One region of the Streptomyces sp. NPDC003284 genome, then DNA from elsewhere that is predicted to be linked to it. Evidence: predicted binding sites of a transcription regulator. Region 1 holds the regulator's gene; each other region holds the start of a gene.
What was found. The regulator HrcA, encoded in region 1, represses chaperone genes, less so after heat shock. The targets are predictions, from matches to a motif close to TTNGCACTCNGNNNNNCNGAGTGCNAA.
Positions count from the first base shown of each region.

Region 1 (5,146 bases):
TCAACCGGATCTCCTTCGGCATGCAGAGCGCCCGGCAGCATGTGCTGAAGATCCTCGACCGCACCCACACGCCCGGCCGCCCCGAGGCGTGTGTCGCCGAGGCCCGCGCCGCCGGTTTCGAGCATGTCAACCTCGATTTGATCTACGGCACGCCCGGCGAGTCCGACGACGACTGGCGTGCCTCCCTGGACGCGGCCCTCGGCGCGGGCCCCGACCATGTCTCCGCCTACGCGCTCATCGTCGAGGAGGGCACCCAGCTGGCCCGCCGGATCCGGCGCGGCGAGGTCCCCATGACCGACGACGACGTGCACGCCGACCGCTATCTGATCGCCGAGGAGACGCTGTCGGCCGCGGGTTTCGAGTGGTACGAGGTGTCCAACTGGGCGACCTCCCGGGCCGCCCGCTGCCTGCACAACGAGCTGTACTGGCGCGGCGCGGACTGGTGGGGCGCGGGCCCCGGCGCGCACAGCCATGTGGGCGGCGTGCGCTGGTGGAACGTCAAGCACCCCGGCGCGTACGCGGCGGCCCTCGCCCAGGGGCGCTCCCCGGGCGCCGGGCGCGAACTCCTCACCGAGGAGGACCGCCGGGTGGAGCGGATCCTGCTGGAGCTGCGGCTGCGCGAGGGCGTACCGCTGGACCTGCTGCGCGAGGCGGGCCTCGCGGCCGCCCGCCGGGCGCTGTCGGACGGCCTGCTCCAGCGGGAGCCGTACGACGCCGGGCGCGCGGCGCTCACCCTGCGCGGCCGCCTGCTGGCGGACGCGGTGGTGCGGGACCTGGTGGACTGAGCGACCCGGGCCGGCCGGGCGGCTCTACGCCGGCTCCGTCACGAAATCGATCAGTTGCTCGACCCGCCCCAGCAGCTCCGGCTCCAGATCCTTGTACGACCGCACCCGGGAGAGGATCTGCTGCCAGGCCGCGCCTGTGTGGTCCGGCCAGCCCAGGGCGCGGCAGACCCCGGTCTTCCAGTCCTGGCCGCGCGGGATCCGGGGCCACGCCTCGATGCCCAGCGAGGACGGCTTCACGGCCTCCCAGACGTCGATGTACGGGTGCCCGACGACGAGCGCGTGCTCACTGGTGACCGCCTCGGCGATCCGCCACTCCTTGCTGCCCGGGACGAGATGGTCCACGAGCACGCCGAGGCGGGCGTCCGGGCCGGGAGCGAACTCCTCGACGACGGCGGGCAGGTCGTCCACGCCCTCCAGGTACTCCACGACGACGCCCTCGACGCGCAGGTCGTCGCCCCACACCTTCTCGACCAGCTCGGCGTCGTGCCGCCCCTCCACGTAGATGCGCCCGGCGCGGGCCACGCGCGCGCGTGCGCCGGGGACGGCGACCGAACCGGAGGCGGTGCGGGTGGGGCGTACCGGACCCGAGGCGGGCCGCACCAGCGTCACCGGGCGGCCCTCCAGCAGGAAGCCCCCGGGCTGGAGCGGGAAGACGCGGTGCTTGCCGAAGCGGTCCTCCAGGGTCACCGTGCCCGCCTCGCAGCGGATCACCGCCCCGCAGAATCCGGTCGCCGGTTCCTCGACCACGAGCCCCGGCTCGGCCGCCGCCTCGGGCACGGCCCGCGGCTTCTTCCAGGGCGGGGTGAGGTCGGCGGAGTACTGGCGCATTCGAGTGACGATAGGGAGATCCGGGGCCGCGTTCAGCGCGACACGCCGAAGCGGTCGGCCAGCGCGTCGCGCTGGGCCCGGACGAAGGCGGCGTCGACCACCGCGCCGTGCCCGGGGACGTAGAGCGCGTCCTCGCCGCCCAGCACGAGGAGCCGGTCCAGCGCGGCGGGCCAGCGGGACGGCGCCGCGTCCGGGCCCGCCTGCGGCTCGCCGGACTCCTCGACCAGGTCGCCGCAGAAGACCACCGGCCGTCCGCCCGGCACCGGCACCAGCACCGCCAGGTCGTGCGTGCTGTGCGCGGCGCCCAGGTCCGCCAGTACCGCCTCCCGGCCGCCGCCCAGCGGCAGGGCCAGCCGCCCGCGGACCTCGCGGCCGGGGACCGGGAGGGCCGCGGCGGCCTCCTCGGCCGCCCCCGCGTCGAGCCCCTGGCGCACCGCGTCCTCGCGCAGCTCCGCGCGCCCGCGCGCGTCGCCGAGCACCGTGCGGGCCCCCTCGGCGGCGAGGATCTCGGCGCCGTCGAACGCCGCCGCCCCGAGCACATGGTCGAAGTGGGGGTGCGTCAGCGCGAGATGTGTCACATCGCCGCCGGTCAGCTCGCGCGCCCGCGCGCGCAGCCGAGCGCCCTCGGCCAGGCAGGAGCCCGCGTCCACCATCAGCGCCGCCCCGGCTCCGGCGACCAGCCCGACCGTGCAGTCCCACTCCGGGAGCCGCACCCGCCCCACGCCGTCCGCCAGCCGCTCCCACCCGAGCTCTTCCCAAGTCACGGTCATACCGGAACGCTAGCCTTCCCCGGACCGGTCACCTGGACCAGTCTTGCCCCCGGCGTACCCCACGGCCGTACACTGGGCCGGGGAATGCTGGCACTCGTATGCGCCGAGTGCCAGGCGGAAGCCGAGGGACGACTCTGGAGGTGTGCGCGATGCTCAGCGAGCGACGGCTTCAGGTGCTGCGCGCCATCGTCCAGGACTACGTCGGCACCGAGGAGCCGGTGGGCTCCAAGGCCCTCACCGAGCGGCACAACCTCGGCGTCTCACCGGCCACGGTCCGCAACGACATGGCGGCCCTGGAGGACGAGGGCTTCATCGCCCAGCCGCACACCAGCGCGGGCCGGATCCCCACCGACAAGGGGTACCGCCTCTTCGTCGACAAGCTGGCCGGGGTCAAGCCGATGACCGCGCCCGAGCGGCGTGCCATCCAGAACTTCCTCGACGGCGCCGTCGACCTCGACGACGTGGTGGCCCGCACGGTGCGGCTGCTGGCGCAGCTGACCCGGCAGGTCGCCGTGGTGCAGTACCCGTCGCTGACCCGCTCGACCGTGCGGCACGTGGAACTGCTCGCGCTCGCACCCGCGCGCGTGATGCTCGTGCTGATCACGGACACCGGCCGGGTCGAGCAGCGGATGATCGACTGCCCGGCGCCCTTCGGCGAGACGTCCCTCGCGGACCTGCGGGCGCGGCTGAACAGCCGGGTCGCGGGCCGCCGCTTCGCGGACGTGCCGCAGCTGGTCGAGGACCTCCCCGACGGGTTCGACCTGGAGGACCGGGGCACGGTCGCCACCGTGCTGTCCACCCTCCTGGAGACCCTCGTCGAGGAGAACGAGGAGCGGCTGATGATCGGCGGCACCGCCAACCTCACCCGCTTCGGGCACGACTTCCCCCTCACCATCCGGCCCGTGCTGGAGGCGCTGGAGGAGCAGGTCGTCCTGCTGAAGCTGCTCGGTGAGACACAGGACCAGGGCATGACCGTGCGCATCGGTCACGAGAACGCCCACGAAGGACTCAACTCCACGTCCATCGTGTCGGTCGGCTACGGTTCGGGCGGCGAGGCAGTGGCCAAGCTCGGCGTGGTCGGACCGACCCGCATGGACTACCCGGGAACGATGGGAGCGGTACGCGCAGTGGCACGGTACGTCGGACAGATCCTGGCGGAGTCGTAAGTGGCCACGGACTACTACGCCGTTCTCGGCGTGCGCCGCGACGCGTCGCAGGATGAGATCAAGAAGGCGTTCCGGCGGCTCGCGCGCGAGCTGCACCCGGACGTCAACCCCGATCCGAAGACCCAGGAGCGGTTCAAGGAGATCAACGCCGCCTACGAGGTGCTGTCGGACCCGCAGAAGAAGCAGGTCTACGACCTCGGCGGGGATCCCCTCTCGCAGTCCGGCGGGGCCGGTGCGGGCGGCTTCGGCGCCGGTTCCTTCGGCAACTTCTCCGACATCATGGACGCGTTCTTCGGCACGGCCTCGCAGCGCGGACCGCGCTCGCGCACGCGCCGCGGCCAGGACGCCATGATCCGGCTGGAGGTCGAGCTGGACGAGGCGGCCTTCGGCACCACGAAGGACATCCAGGTCGACACCGCCGTCGTCTGCACCACGTGCAGCGGCGAGGGCGCGGCCCCGGGCACCACCGCCCAGACCTGCGACATGTGCCGCGGCCGCGGTGAGGTCTCGCAGGTCACCCGGTCCTTCCTGGGCCAGGTCATGACCTCGCGGCCCTGCCCGCAGTGCCAGGGCTTCGGCACCGTCGTGCCCACCCCGTGCCCGGAGTGCGCGGGCGACGGCCGCATCCGCGCCCGCCGCACCCTGACGGTGAAGATCCCGGCCGGTGTGGACAACGGCACCCGCATCCAGCTCGCGGGCGAGGGCGAGGTCGGCCCCGGCGGCGGCCCGGCCGGTGACCTCTACGTCGAGATCCACGAGCTGCCGCACGCCGCCTTCCAGCGGCGCGGCGACGACCTGCACTGCACGGTCACCCTGCCGATGACGGCGGCGGCCCTGGGCACCAAGGTGCCGCTGGAGACGCTGGACGGCCTGGAGGAGGTCGACATCCGGCCGGGCACCCAGTCCGGGCAGTCGATCCCGCTGCACGACCGGGGCGTCACGCATCTGCGCGGCGGCGGCCGGGGCGACCTCATCGTGCACGTCGAGGTGCAGACGCCGACCAAGCTCGACCCCGAGCAGGAGCGCCTGCTGCGGGAACTGGCCGGGCTGCGCGGCGAGGAGCGCCCTCAGGGGCAGTTCCAGCCCGGCCAGCAGGGCCTGTTCTCGCGGCTGAAGGACGCGTTCAACGGACGCTGAGCGTCCCCGCCCGGCCGCGACCGGGCGGGGAAGCGCTCCCCAGGGCAGCCACCGGCATCGGTGGCTGCCTTTGGCATATGCCAGAGGACGCCCGGATGCGGCGGCGTGCCGCGGACGTGACACCATGCGGTCATGTCCTCCGCATTGTCCGCGCTGACCGATCTCTTCCCTCGGCCGATCGTGCAGGCCCCGATGGCGGGCGGCCCCTCCGGGCCGCAGTTGGCCGCCGCGGTCTCCGAGGCCGGCGGACTGGGCTTCCTGGCCGCCGGCTACAAGACGGCGGACGGCATGTACCAGGAGATCAAGCAGGTGCGCGGGCTGACCGGCCGCCCCTTCGGCGTCAATGTCTTCATGCCCCAGCCCGACCTCGCGGAGTCCGGCGCCGTCGACCTCTACGCCCAGCAACTGGCGGGCGAGGCCACCTGGTACGAGACGGAGCTGGGCGACCCCGAGTGCGGGC
Region 1 is NZ_JBSFSI010000002.1:90,680-95,825, forward strand. Features, by position in the region: gene hemW (radical SAM family heme chaperone HemW) at 1-785, shown strand, start outside; gene ACWDYF_RS03890 (DUF3097 domain-containing protein) at 810-1,613, opposite strand; gene ACWDYF_RS03895 (MBL fold metallo-hydrolase) at 1,646-2,383, opposite strand; gene hrcA (heat-inducible transcriptional repressor HrcA) at 2,533-3,549, shown strand; gene dnaJ (molecular chaperone DnaJ) at 3,550-4,686, shown strand; gene ACWDYF_RS03910 (nitronate monooxygenase) at 4,819-5,146, shown strand, end outside.

Region 2 (5,146 bases), on a different contig from region 1:
AGGAGAAGTTGACTCCAGGGAGTGAAGGTCTTCCGTCACGAGCTTTCCTCACCCAGCATGCCCGTTCCCGCACTCCGGAGCACCCCGTGCCGGAATCCGCACCGACGGTCCGCGCCCTCCGTTTCACCGCCACACCCCGTGGTGCCCGGCTGGCCCGGCGGCTCGCCTCTCAGCAGATGGACGCCTGGGGCTGGCCGTACGGCACACCGGTGCACGACACCGTCGAGCTGATCGTCGCCGAGCTGGCCGCCAACGCCGTCACTCACGGCCGGGTGCAGGGCCGGGACGCCGAGCTGCGTCTGTCCCGGCGGGACGGCGAGGACCGGGTCAGGATCGAGGTGGACGACACCCGGGGCGAGCGGCTGCCCGTCGTACGGGAGGCGTGCACGGACGGGGACCCGGCGGCTGAGGCGGACGGCGGGCGGGGACTGGTCCTGGTCGCGGCCCTCGCCAAGGAGTGGGGTGTGGCCCCCCGCCCTGGCGCGCCGGGCAAGAGCGTGTGGGCCGTCGTGGCCGCCGCAGCCGTCGGGGGGCGGTGACCGGCGGTTCGGGCGGCACGCCTCCCCCGCATCCGGACGGGGAGAATCCGGCAAGCCACAGAGACGACGGCGCCCAGCCCCCCGCAGGGGACTGGGCGCCGTCGGTCCAGCGGAGCGATCAGTGGGAGTGGCCGTGGCCGTGGCCCGCTGCGGCCGGCTCTTCCTCTTCCTTCTTCTCGACGACCAGGGTCTCGGTCGTCAGCAGGAGGGAGGCGATGGAGGCGGCGTTCTCCAGGGCGGAGCGGGTGACCTTGACCGGGTCGATGACGCCGGCCTTGACCAGGTCGCCGTACTCGCCGGTGGCGGCGTTGTAACCGCTGCCCTTCTCCAGCTCGGCGACCTTGGAGACGATGACGTAGCCCTCCAGGCCGGCGTTCTCCGCGATCCAGCGCAGCGGCTCGACGGCGGCGCGGCGGACGACCGAGACACCGGTGGCCTCGTCGCCGGTCTTGTCGAGGTTGCCCTCCAGGACCTTCACGGCGTGCACCAGGGCGGAGCCACCACCGGAGACGATGCCCTCCTCGACCGCGGCGCGGGTCGCGGAGATGGCGTCCTCCAGACGGTGCTTCTTCTCCTTCAGCTCCACCTCGGTGGCGGCGCCGACCTTGATCACGCACACGCCGCCGGCCAGCTTCGCGAGGCGCTCCTGGAGCTTCTCGCGGTCCCAGTCGGAGTCGGTGGACTCGATCTCGGCCTTGATCTGCGCGATGCGGCCCTCGACCTCGTCCTTCTTGCCGGCACCGTCGACGATGGTGGTGTCGTCCTTGGTGACGGTGATGCGGCGGGCGGAGCCGAGCACGTCGAGACCGACCTGGTCGAGCTTGAGGCCGACCTCCTCGGAGATGACGGTGGCGCCGGTGAGGACAGCCATGTCCTGGAGCATCGCCTTGCGGCGGTCGCCGAAGCCGGGAGCCTTCACCGCGACGGCGTTGAAGGTGCCGCGGATCTTGTTGACCACCAGGGTCGACAGGGCCTCGCCCTCGACGTCCTCGGCGATGATCAGCAGCGGCTTGGAGGCGTTCGTCTGGATGATCTTCTCCAGCAGCGGGAGCAGGTCCGCGATGGAGGAGATCTTGCCCTGGTTGATCAGGATGTACGGGTCGTCGAGGACGGCCTCCATACGCTCCTGGTCGGTGACGAAGTACGGGGACAGGTAGCCCTTGTCGAAGGCCATGCCCTCGGTGAAGTCCAGCTCCAGACCGAAGGTGTTGGACTCCTCGACGGTGATGACACCGTCCTTGCCGACCTTGTCCATCGCCTCGGCGATCAGCTCGCCGACCTGCTGGTCCTGGGCGGACAGCGCGGCCACGGCGGCGATGTCGGACTTCTCGTCGATCGGGCGGGCCGAGGCGAGCAGGTCGTCCGAGACGGCCTTGACCGCGGCGTCGATGCCCTTCTTCAGCAGCGCCGGGGAGGCACCGGCCGCGACGTTCTTCAGGCCCTCGCGCACGAGCGCCTGGGCGAGCACGGTGGCGGTGGTGGTGCCGTCACCCGCGATGTCGTTGGTCTTGGTCGCCACCTCCTTCACCAGCTGGGCACCGAGGTTCTCGTACGGGTCCTCGATCTCGACCTCGCGGGCGATGGTGACGCCGTCGTTGGTGATGGTCGGGGCGCCGAACTTCTTGTCGATGACGACGTTGCGGCCCTTGGGGCCGATCGTCACCTTCACCGTGTCGGCAAGCTTGTTGACGCCGCGCTCGAGGGCGCGACGGGCGTCCTCGTCGAACTTCAGGATCTTCGCCATGGCAGCGGGAGCCCTCTCGGAAATCTTGGGTGAAGAACACACTGCGCCCCGGGCGCCCGGCTTCTCATCGATCGCGGGGGCCAGGGGCGCAGTTCACAGCAGGAGTGCTGAGGTGACTTACTTCTCGATGATCGCGAGGACGTCGCGAGCCGAGAGAACGAGGTACTCCTCGTTGTTGTACTTCACCTCGGTGCCGCCGTACTTGCTGTAGAGCACGACGTCGCCGACCTTGACGTCGAGCGGAAGACGGTTGCCGTCCTCGAAGCGGCCCGGGCCCACGGCGAGGACGACGCCCTCCTGGGGCTTCTCCTTCGCGGTGTCCGGGATGACCAGGCCAGAGGCCGTGGTCTGCTCGGCGTCGAGCGGCTGGACCACGATGCGGTCCTCGAGCGGCTTGATGGCAACCTTGGAGCTGGCGGTCGTCACGATCCGACCTCCCCCTTCGGAGATCTCACGGGGTTAACTGTCTGAGGTGGCGACCAGGTCGATCCGTCGTCGCGGGTGCCGGACCTGCCCGTCGCGTTGTTGGCACTCTCCGGTGGGGAGTGCCAGAGCCGAGACTATGACCGCGATTAGCACTCGGTCAAGCGGAGTGCCAATTGCCTCGTGGCGCGTCGGTCCGGGACACCCCCCGGAAGGGGCCTCCGTCCCCAGGTGGCCGCAGGTGGCCGCGGGCCGTCACAGGGGATCACAGGTAGTCCTGGAGCCTCGCCACCGTCAGCCGGTCCCGCTGGATCTCGCGCAGCAGACGGGTGGTGCGCTCGCGCAGGGTCGGCCCGTCGAGGTCGTCGTCGTCCGAGGTGACCAGCAGGATGTCGCCGGGGCGCAGGGCGTGCCGCCCGTGGGTGAAGCGGAGGCCGGTCTCCGTCAGCGAGGCGCGCCACAGGACGATCGCGGACACCCCGCAGTCGGCGGCGGCGCGCCGGGTGGTGGCGTCGTAGGAGCCGTAGGGCGGCCGGAACAGCCGGGAGCGGACGCCGAAGCGGGCGTGCAGCTTGTCCCGCTGGCCGCAGATCTCGGCGCGCTGGCCGGTGCGGGGCAGACCGCGCAGGGCGGGGTGCTCCAGGGTGTGGTTCTCCAGTGCCGCACCGGCCGACCGCAGGCGCGCGAAGTGGCCGTAGCCGGGTCCGGCGATGCTGTCGGTGAGGAACATGCTGACGGGCAGGCGCAGTTCGCGGACCATGTCGACGAAGCGCGCGTCGCGCTCGGCGCCGTCGTCGTAGGTGAGGAAGACGACCCGGTCGGGAGTGTCGACGTGGTCGACCACCGGCGGCGGCCCGGCGGGGCGGGCGGTGGCGGGCGTCGGCCGGGCGGGCGGGCGCGGCGGCGCGGGCAGCGGGGCCGTGAGGCCCCAGCGGCGGTACGGCTGCCGGTCGGAGGCCGCGTCCGGCGAGGCGACCCGCTGCGCGGCCTTGCGGCCCAGGCGCTGGATCGGGTCGACGGACGAGGCGCAGCCGGTCAGCAGCAGCACGGCCGCGAGCAGGCCCGCGGCCGTGCGCCGCGGCCGGGGCCGCGGTCTCACAGGTAGTCCTCCAGCCGGGCCACCGCGTACCCCTCGGCCGTCGCGTAGTTCAGGAAGCGGCGCATGTCGTCGGCCATGGTGCCGTCCCACTCGTCGCGGCCGCGGAAGTGGGTGAGCACGATGTCGCCGGGGCGCAGCCGCTTGTCGTCCTCGCGGAACTCCCAGTGGTCGACGTAGACCTCCTCGTTCCAGATCGGCGCGTAGCGGATGCCGCAGGACTTGGCGGCGCGCAGGGTGTCCTGGTTGTAGTTGCCGTAGGGCGGGCGGAGCATCCGGGGGCGCTTGCCGAACTGCTTCTGCATGATGTCCTGCATGTCGCAGATCTCGTGCTTCTGCTCGTCGTAGGACAGGCCCGGCAGGTACGGGTGGTGCAGGGTGTGGTTGTTGAGGGTGTTGCCCTGCGCCTGCGCCTTGCGGAAGTAGCCGTAGTCGTCCTGGACGAGGTAGTTGCTGAGGAAGGCCGTGTAGGGGACCTTCAGCTCGCTCATCATGCGCAGGAAGGCGGGGTCCTTCTCGGCGCCGTCGTCGATGGTGAGGAAGAGGATCTTGTCCTTGGTGGGGACGGTGGTGAAGACCGGGGGCAGGTCCCAGTCCTCCTGGTGGTCCACCTCGAAGCCGGCGCGGGCGTGGATCTTCGGCTTGACGGCCGGGGGCGGCGGGGGCAGCAGCGGGGCCTGGCTCAGGCCCCAGCGCTTGGCGGCGGCGGTGCGGGCCGCGGCGGAGGTCGCGAGCCGGGAGGCGTAGGAGTCGAGGGCGCGGGCGGGGGGCGCCTGGAGGCGCTGCTGGCCGGGGGCGGGCCGTACCGCCGTGCTGTCCTGCCCGGCGCAGCCGGAGACGAGGGCGGCGGCGGCGAGGGCGCCGAGTCCGGCGTGCAGGGCCGCCTTGCGCCGCAGGGCACCCCGGAGACGCTTTTTGTCATTTTGTACTACTACGGTCATGGCGCCGGATCCTCGCAGCCCGCCGCCCCTGAGCCGCGGCGACACCGCGGCCGGCCGCGCACCGTCCACCGACTGGCCGACAATGAACCGGTGACCGACCCACTCGCCCCGCTGAACTCCTTCGCCGCGCTGCTCACCGACGAGGGCCGCGCCCTCCTGGAGGAGGTGCGCGGCACCGCGCCCGCCGACGAACTCGCCGTCGCCACCCGGCTGCGCCGCGACCACCCCGCCGCCCTGGTGTCGGCCGCGCTCGGACAGGCCCGGCTGCGGCAGCGGGCGGCCGCGAAGTTCGGCGCCGACGACGCGGACCGGATGTTCTTCACCCCGAACGGGGTCGAGCAGTCCACCCGGGCGAGCGTGGCCGCCCACCGCGCGGCGCGGCTCGCGGAGCTGGGCGTGACCT
Region 2 is NZ_JBSFSI010000008.1:135,310-140,455, reverse strand. Features, by position in the region: gene ACWDYF_RS19040 (ATP-binding protein) at 87-539, shown strand; gene groL (chaperonin GroEL) at 658-2,283, opposite strand; gene groES (co-chaperone GroES) at 2,401-2,709, opposite strand; gene ACWDYF_RS19025 (polysaccharide deacetylase family protein) at 2,972-3,805, opposite strand; gene ACWDYF_RS19020 (polysaccharide deacetylase family protein) at 3,802-4,743, opposite strand; gene ACWDYF_RS19015 (class I SAM-dependent methyltransferase) at 4,855-5,146, shown strand, end outside.
Region 2: the regulator HrcA is predicted to act here: its motif matches at 2,856-2,882, upstream of groES (co-chaperone GroES).

Region 3 (5,146 bases), on a different contig from region 1:
CGGTGGAGCCCGAGTCGACCACGACGAGTTCGTCGACCAGCGGCACCCGCGTCATCAGCTCGCGGCGGATCACGGCGACGATGTCCCCGACCGTCTCCTCCTCGTTCAGCGCGGGCAGCACCACGCTGACCGTGGCGCCGCTCGCGCGTTTGGCGGCCAGGACGCCGGGGAGCGGCCGGTCGGCGACGGACCAGGAACGTGTCCTCAGCCAGCGCTCGACTTCTTCCAGCACGGTCGGTGGCTCCTCACTCCTGCGCGGCTCGCTGCGGCCTGCGGTACGGACCGGATCACATCATCGTGTGATCTGTCTCGCGGTTCGGACGACGGTCTCTCGCTGTCCTGGCCGTCGGTTACAGTCTTGAACAACGCGGACGACCGTCGCATGCCGGGGTCGCCGCGACCCACAATCGAATACCGCTCATCCAGAGGGGCAGAGGGACACGGCCCGATGAAGCCCCGGCAACCCTCCAGCCGGTCTCGTACCGATCGCCGTCGCGCGGTCGCCACCGCGAGGCTCCCGGCTCGGGAAGGTGCCAATTCCGTCTCACGGCGAGATGCGTCGTGGGGAAGATGAGGAGAAAGGGCCTCGCCTCCATGGCTGTGCAGACAGTTGCCACCAGCACCGACTCCACCGTCGACCTCGGCCCCGCCGCGGCGCTCAGCTGCCGCGAGTGCGGTCACCGCGTGCCGCTCGGCCCGGTCTTCGCCTGCGAGGAGTGTTTCGGCCCGCTGGAGATCGCCTACGACTTCTCGGGCTACGACACCGAGGAACTGCGCGGGCGGATCGAAGCGGGCCCCGCGAACATCTGGCGCTACGCCCCGCTGCTGCCCGTCCCCGCCGACGTGGCCGGCAAGCCGAACATCAACCCCGGCTGGACCAAGCTGGTCCAGGCCGACCGCCTCGCCGCCGAACTCGGCGTCGACCCCGGCAAGCTGTTCGTCAAGGACGACTCCGGCAACCCGACGCACTCCTTCAAGGACCGCGTCGTCGCCCAGGCGCTGGAGGCCGCCCGCGCCTTCGGCTTCACCACCCTGTCCTGCTCCTCCACCGGCAACCTGGCCGGTGCCGTCGGCGCCGCCGCCGCCCGCGCCGGACTGCGCTCCTGCGTGTTCATCCCGCACGACCTGGAGCAGGGCAAGGTCGTCATGGCCGCGATCTACGGCGGCGAACTCGTCGGCATCGAGGGCAACTACGACGATGTGAACCGCTTCTGCTCCGAGCTGATCGGCGACCCGGCCGGCGAGGGCTGGGGCTTCGTCAACGTCAACCTGCGGCCGTACTACGCCGAGGGCTCCAAGACGCTGGCGTACGAGATCTGTGAGCAGCTCGGCTGGCGGCTGCCCGACCAGATCGTCGTCCCGATCGCCTCCGGCTCCCAGCTCACCAAGGTCGACAAGGGCCTGCGCGAGCTGATCGCGCTCGGCCTGGTCGAGGACAAGCCGTACAAGATCTTCGGCGCCCAGGCCGAGGGCTGCTCGCCGGTCTCCACCGCCTTCAAGGCCGGACACGACGTGGTGCGCCCGCAGAAGCCGGACACCATCGCCAAGTCCCTCGCCATCGGCAACCCGGCCGACGGCCCCTACGTCCTGGACATCGCGCGCCGCACCGGCGGCGCGGTGGAGGACGTGACGGACGAGCAGGTCGTCGACGCGATCAAGCTGCTGGCCCGCACCGAGGGCATCTTCGCGGAGACCGCGGGCGGGGTGACGGTCGGCGTCACCAGGAAGCTCGTCGAGAGCGGTCTGCTCGACCCGTCGAAGACCACCGTCGTGCTCAACACCGGCGACGGCCTCAAGACCCTCGACGCGGTGGCCGGCACCGGTCTGACCGCCACCATCCGCCCCACCCTGGACTCCTTCCGAGAGGCTGGCCTCGCATGAGCGTGACCGTTCGCATCCCCACCATCCTGCGCACCTACACCGGCGGGCGGGCCGAGGTGAGCGCCGACGGCGCCACCCTCGCCGAGGTCATCTCCGACCTGGAGAAGAACCACACGGGCATCGCCGCGCGCGTCCTGGACGACCAGGGCAAGCTGCGCCGCTTCGTCAACGTCTACGTCAACGACGACGACGTCCGTTTCGAGCAGGGCCTGGAGACGGCCACCCCGGACGGCGCGGGCGTCTCGATCATCCCGGCGGTCGCCGGCGGCTGATCATTACCGTCGGTAATGACGGTGATCGGAGTATCCGGTGAATTGCCCCCTCCGCGGGAGAAGCGGAGGGGGCAATTCCATGTGATTGAGCGCGGTAGAGTTGGGGAAGGCGCCCCGGATCTCCCGGTCGAGCGCCCCTTGATTTCTGCCGCCCGCCGATGAGAAACAGCCAAAATCCGCGGGTATTTTGCGGCTTTTGCGGTGTTTATGGGGCCCGACTTGCCCGGGGTTCGGCTGAATTCGCGTCACATTCCGGACCGCTCCCGCCCGGATTTCTCGTCCGATTGACCTGTTGCAGACGGCAGTTGGACAGATACATTCAGCCGCGGTCGACGCGTTCCGGCGCACGCCCCCGATTCACGGGCGGTGAGGTCTGACCCGGATCCGCGAAGTGCGGATCTGTGCAAGGGCCAGTAATAGGGGAGTTAGGCATGGCTCAGGGCACCGTCAAGTGGTTCAACGCGGAGAAGGGGTACGGCTTCATCGCGGTCGACGGTGGTGCGGACGTCTTCGTCCACTACAGCGCGATCCAGATGGACGGCTACCGCACGCTGGAAGAGGGCCAGCGGGTCGAGTTCGAGATCTCGCAGGGTCAGAAGGGCCCGCAGGCCGACATGGTTCGCGTCACCGCCTGAACGTACGTCACGCGAAGGGCCCACACCTTGCCGGGTGTGGGCCCTTCGTCCTGCCCGCCGGGCCCCGCCCCCTCCCCTCTGTTCGCCTCCGGCTGATCCCGGCCGGTCGAGGCGCGCTCCCCGCCAGAGGCGCTTGCACTCGACCATGCCGAGTGCTAATCATTGGCGTTAGCACTCTGAAGGTGAGAGTGACAACGAGGACCGGGTCGGTGAGGCCCGCAGGCCGGGTGGGGCAAGGAACCACGAGGCCGGCGAGCCGTCCGTCGCGGGCGCGGGCGCGGTCCGAAGGAATCACCCCCAGTCCTGGAGGGACCACTTCACATGGCCAAGATCATCGCGTTCGACGAGGAGGCACGGCGCGGCCTCGAGCGCGGCATGAACCAGCTCGCGGACGCCGTCAAGGTGACGCTCGGCCCCAAGGGTCGCAACGTCGTCCTCGAGAAGAAGTGGGGCGCCCCCACGATCACCAACGATGGTGTCTCCATCGCCAAGGAGATCGAGCTCGAGGACCCGTACGAGAAGATCGGCGCCGAGCTGGTCAAGGAAGTCGCCAAGAAGACGGACGACGTCGCCGGTGACGGTACGACCACCGCGACCGTGCTGGCCCAGGCCCTGGTCCGCGAGGGCCTGCGCAACGTGGCCGCCGGTGCCAACCCGATGGCCCTGAAGCGCGGTATCGAGAAGGCCGTCGAGGCCGTCTCCGCCGCCCTGCTCGACCAGGCCAAGGAGGTCGAGACCAAGGAGCAGATCGCCTCCACCGCCTCCATCTCCGCCGCCGACACCCAGATCGGCGAGCTGATCGCCGAGGCCATGGACAAGGTCGGCAAGGAAGGCGTCATCACCGTCGAGGAGTCGCAGACCTTCGGGCTCGAGCTTGAGCTCACCGAGGGCATGCGCTTCGACAAGGGCTACATCTCCGCCTACTTCGCGACCGACATGGAGCGCATGGAGGCGGTGCTGGAGGACCCGTACATCCTCATCGCCAACTCCAAGATCTCCTCGGTCAAGGACCTGCTCCCGCTCCTGGAGAAGGTCATGCAGTCGGGCAAGCCGCTGCTGATCATCGCCGAGGACGTCGAGGGCGAGGCCCTGTCGACCCTGGTCGTCAACAAGATCCGCGGCACCTTCAAGTCCGTCGCCGTCAAGGCCCCGGGCTTCGGCGACCGCCGCAAGGCCATGCTCGGCGACATCGCCATCCTCACCGGCGGCGAGGTCATCTCCGAGGAGGTCGGCCTCAAGCTGGAGAACGCCACCCTCGACCTGCTGGGCAAGGCCCGCAAGGTGGTCATCACCAAGGACGAGACCACCATCGTCGACGGCGCCGGCTCCTCCGAGCAGGTCGGCGGCCGGGTCAACCAGATCCGCGCCGAGATCGAGAACAGCGACTCGGACTACGACCGCGAGAAGCTCCAGGAGCGCCTGGCCAAGCTCGCGGGCGGCGTGGCGGTCATCAAGGCCGGTGCCGCCACCGAGGTGGAGCTGAAGGAGCGCAAGCACCGCATCGAGGACGCGGTGCGCAACGCCAAGGCGGCCGTCGAGGAGGGCATCGTCGCCGGTGGTGGCGTGGCCCTGCTCCAGGCCTCCCAGGTGTTCGAGAAGCTGGAGCTGGAGGGCGACGAGGCCACCGGTGCCGCCGCCGTCAAGCTGGCCCTGGAAGCCCCGCTGAAGCAGATCGCCGTCAACGCCGGCCTCGAGGGCGGTGTCGTGGTGGAGAAGGTGCGCAACCTGACCCCGGGCCACGGCCTGAACGCCGCGACCGGCGAGTACGTCGACCTGGTCGGCGAGGGCATCATCGACCCGGCGAAGGTGACGCGCTCCGCGCTCCAGAACGCCGCGTCGATCGCCGCGCTGTTCCTCACCACCGAGGCCGTCATCGCCGACAAGCCGGAGAAGGCCGCCGCGGCCGCTCCGGGCGGCATGCCGGGCGGTGACATGGACTTCTGATCCGCCCGCGGATCAGCCCGTCCCTGCCGAGGGCGGCACTCCCTGGAAACAGGGGGTGCCGCCCTCGGGCGTTTCCGGGGCGGCCGCCCGGAGCCGGGACTCGTCGGCCGCCGCCGGTCGCAGTCGGCCGCAGCCGGTCCCTGTGTCCTTCGGCGTGTCCTTCGGTGTGTTCTTCGGTGTGTCCTTCGACGGCGTCCCCGCTCAGCTCCTGCGCTCGCCCAGGACGCAGAACTCGTTGCCCTCCGGGTCGAGGAGGGTGACCCACTGCTGCCCGTCCTGCGCGGTGTCGGCGCGCCGGGCGCCGAGGGAGAGCAGCCGCGCGACCTCGGCCTCCTGGTCGTCGGGGCGGAAGTCGGGGTGCAGCCTGTTCTTCGCCGTCTTGCCCTCGGGGACAGGCACGAAGAGGAGGCCCGG
Region 3 is NZ_JBSFSI010000005.1:397,924-403,069, reverse strand. Features, by position in the region: gene ACWDYF_RS14155 (glucosyl-3-phosphoglycerate synthase) at 1-232, opposite strand, end outside; SAM riboswitch class I at 416-577, shown strand; gene thrC (threonine synthase) at 595-1,881, shown strand; gene ACWDYF_RS14145 (MoaD/ThiS family protein) at 1,878-2,153, shown strand; gene ACWDYF_RS14140 (cold-shock protein) at 2,585-2,788, shown strand; gene groL (chaperonin GroEL) at 3,110-4,732, shown strand; gene ACWDYF_RS14130 (VOC family protein) at 4,934-5,146, opposite strand, start outside.
Region 3: the regulator HrcA is predicted to act here: its motif matches at 2,921-2,947, upstream of groL (chaperonin GroEL).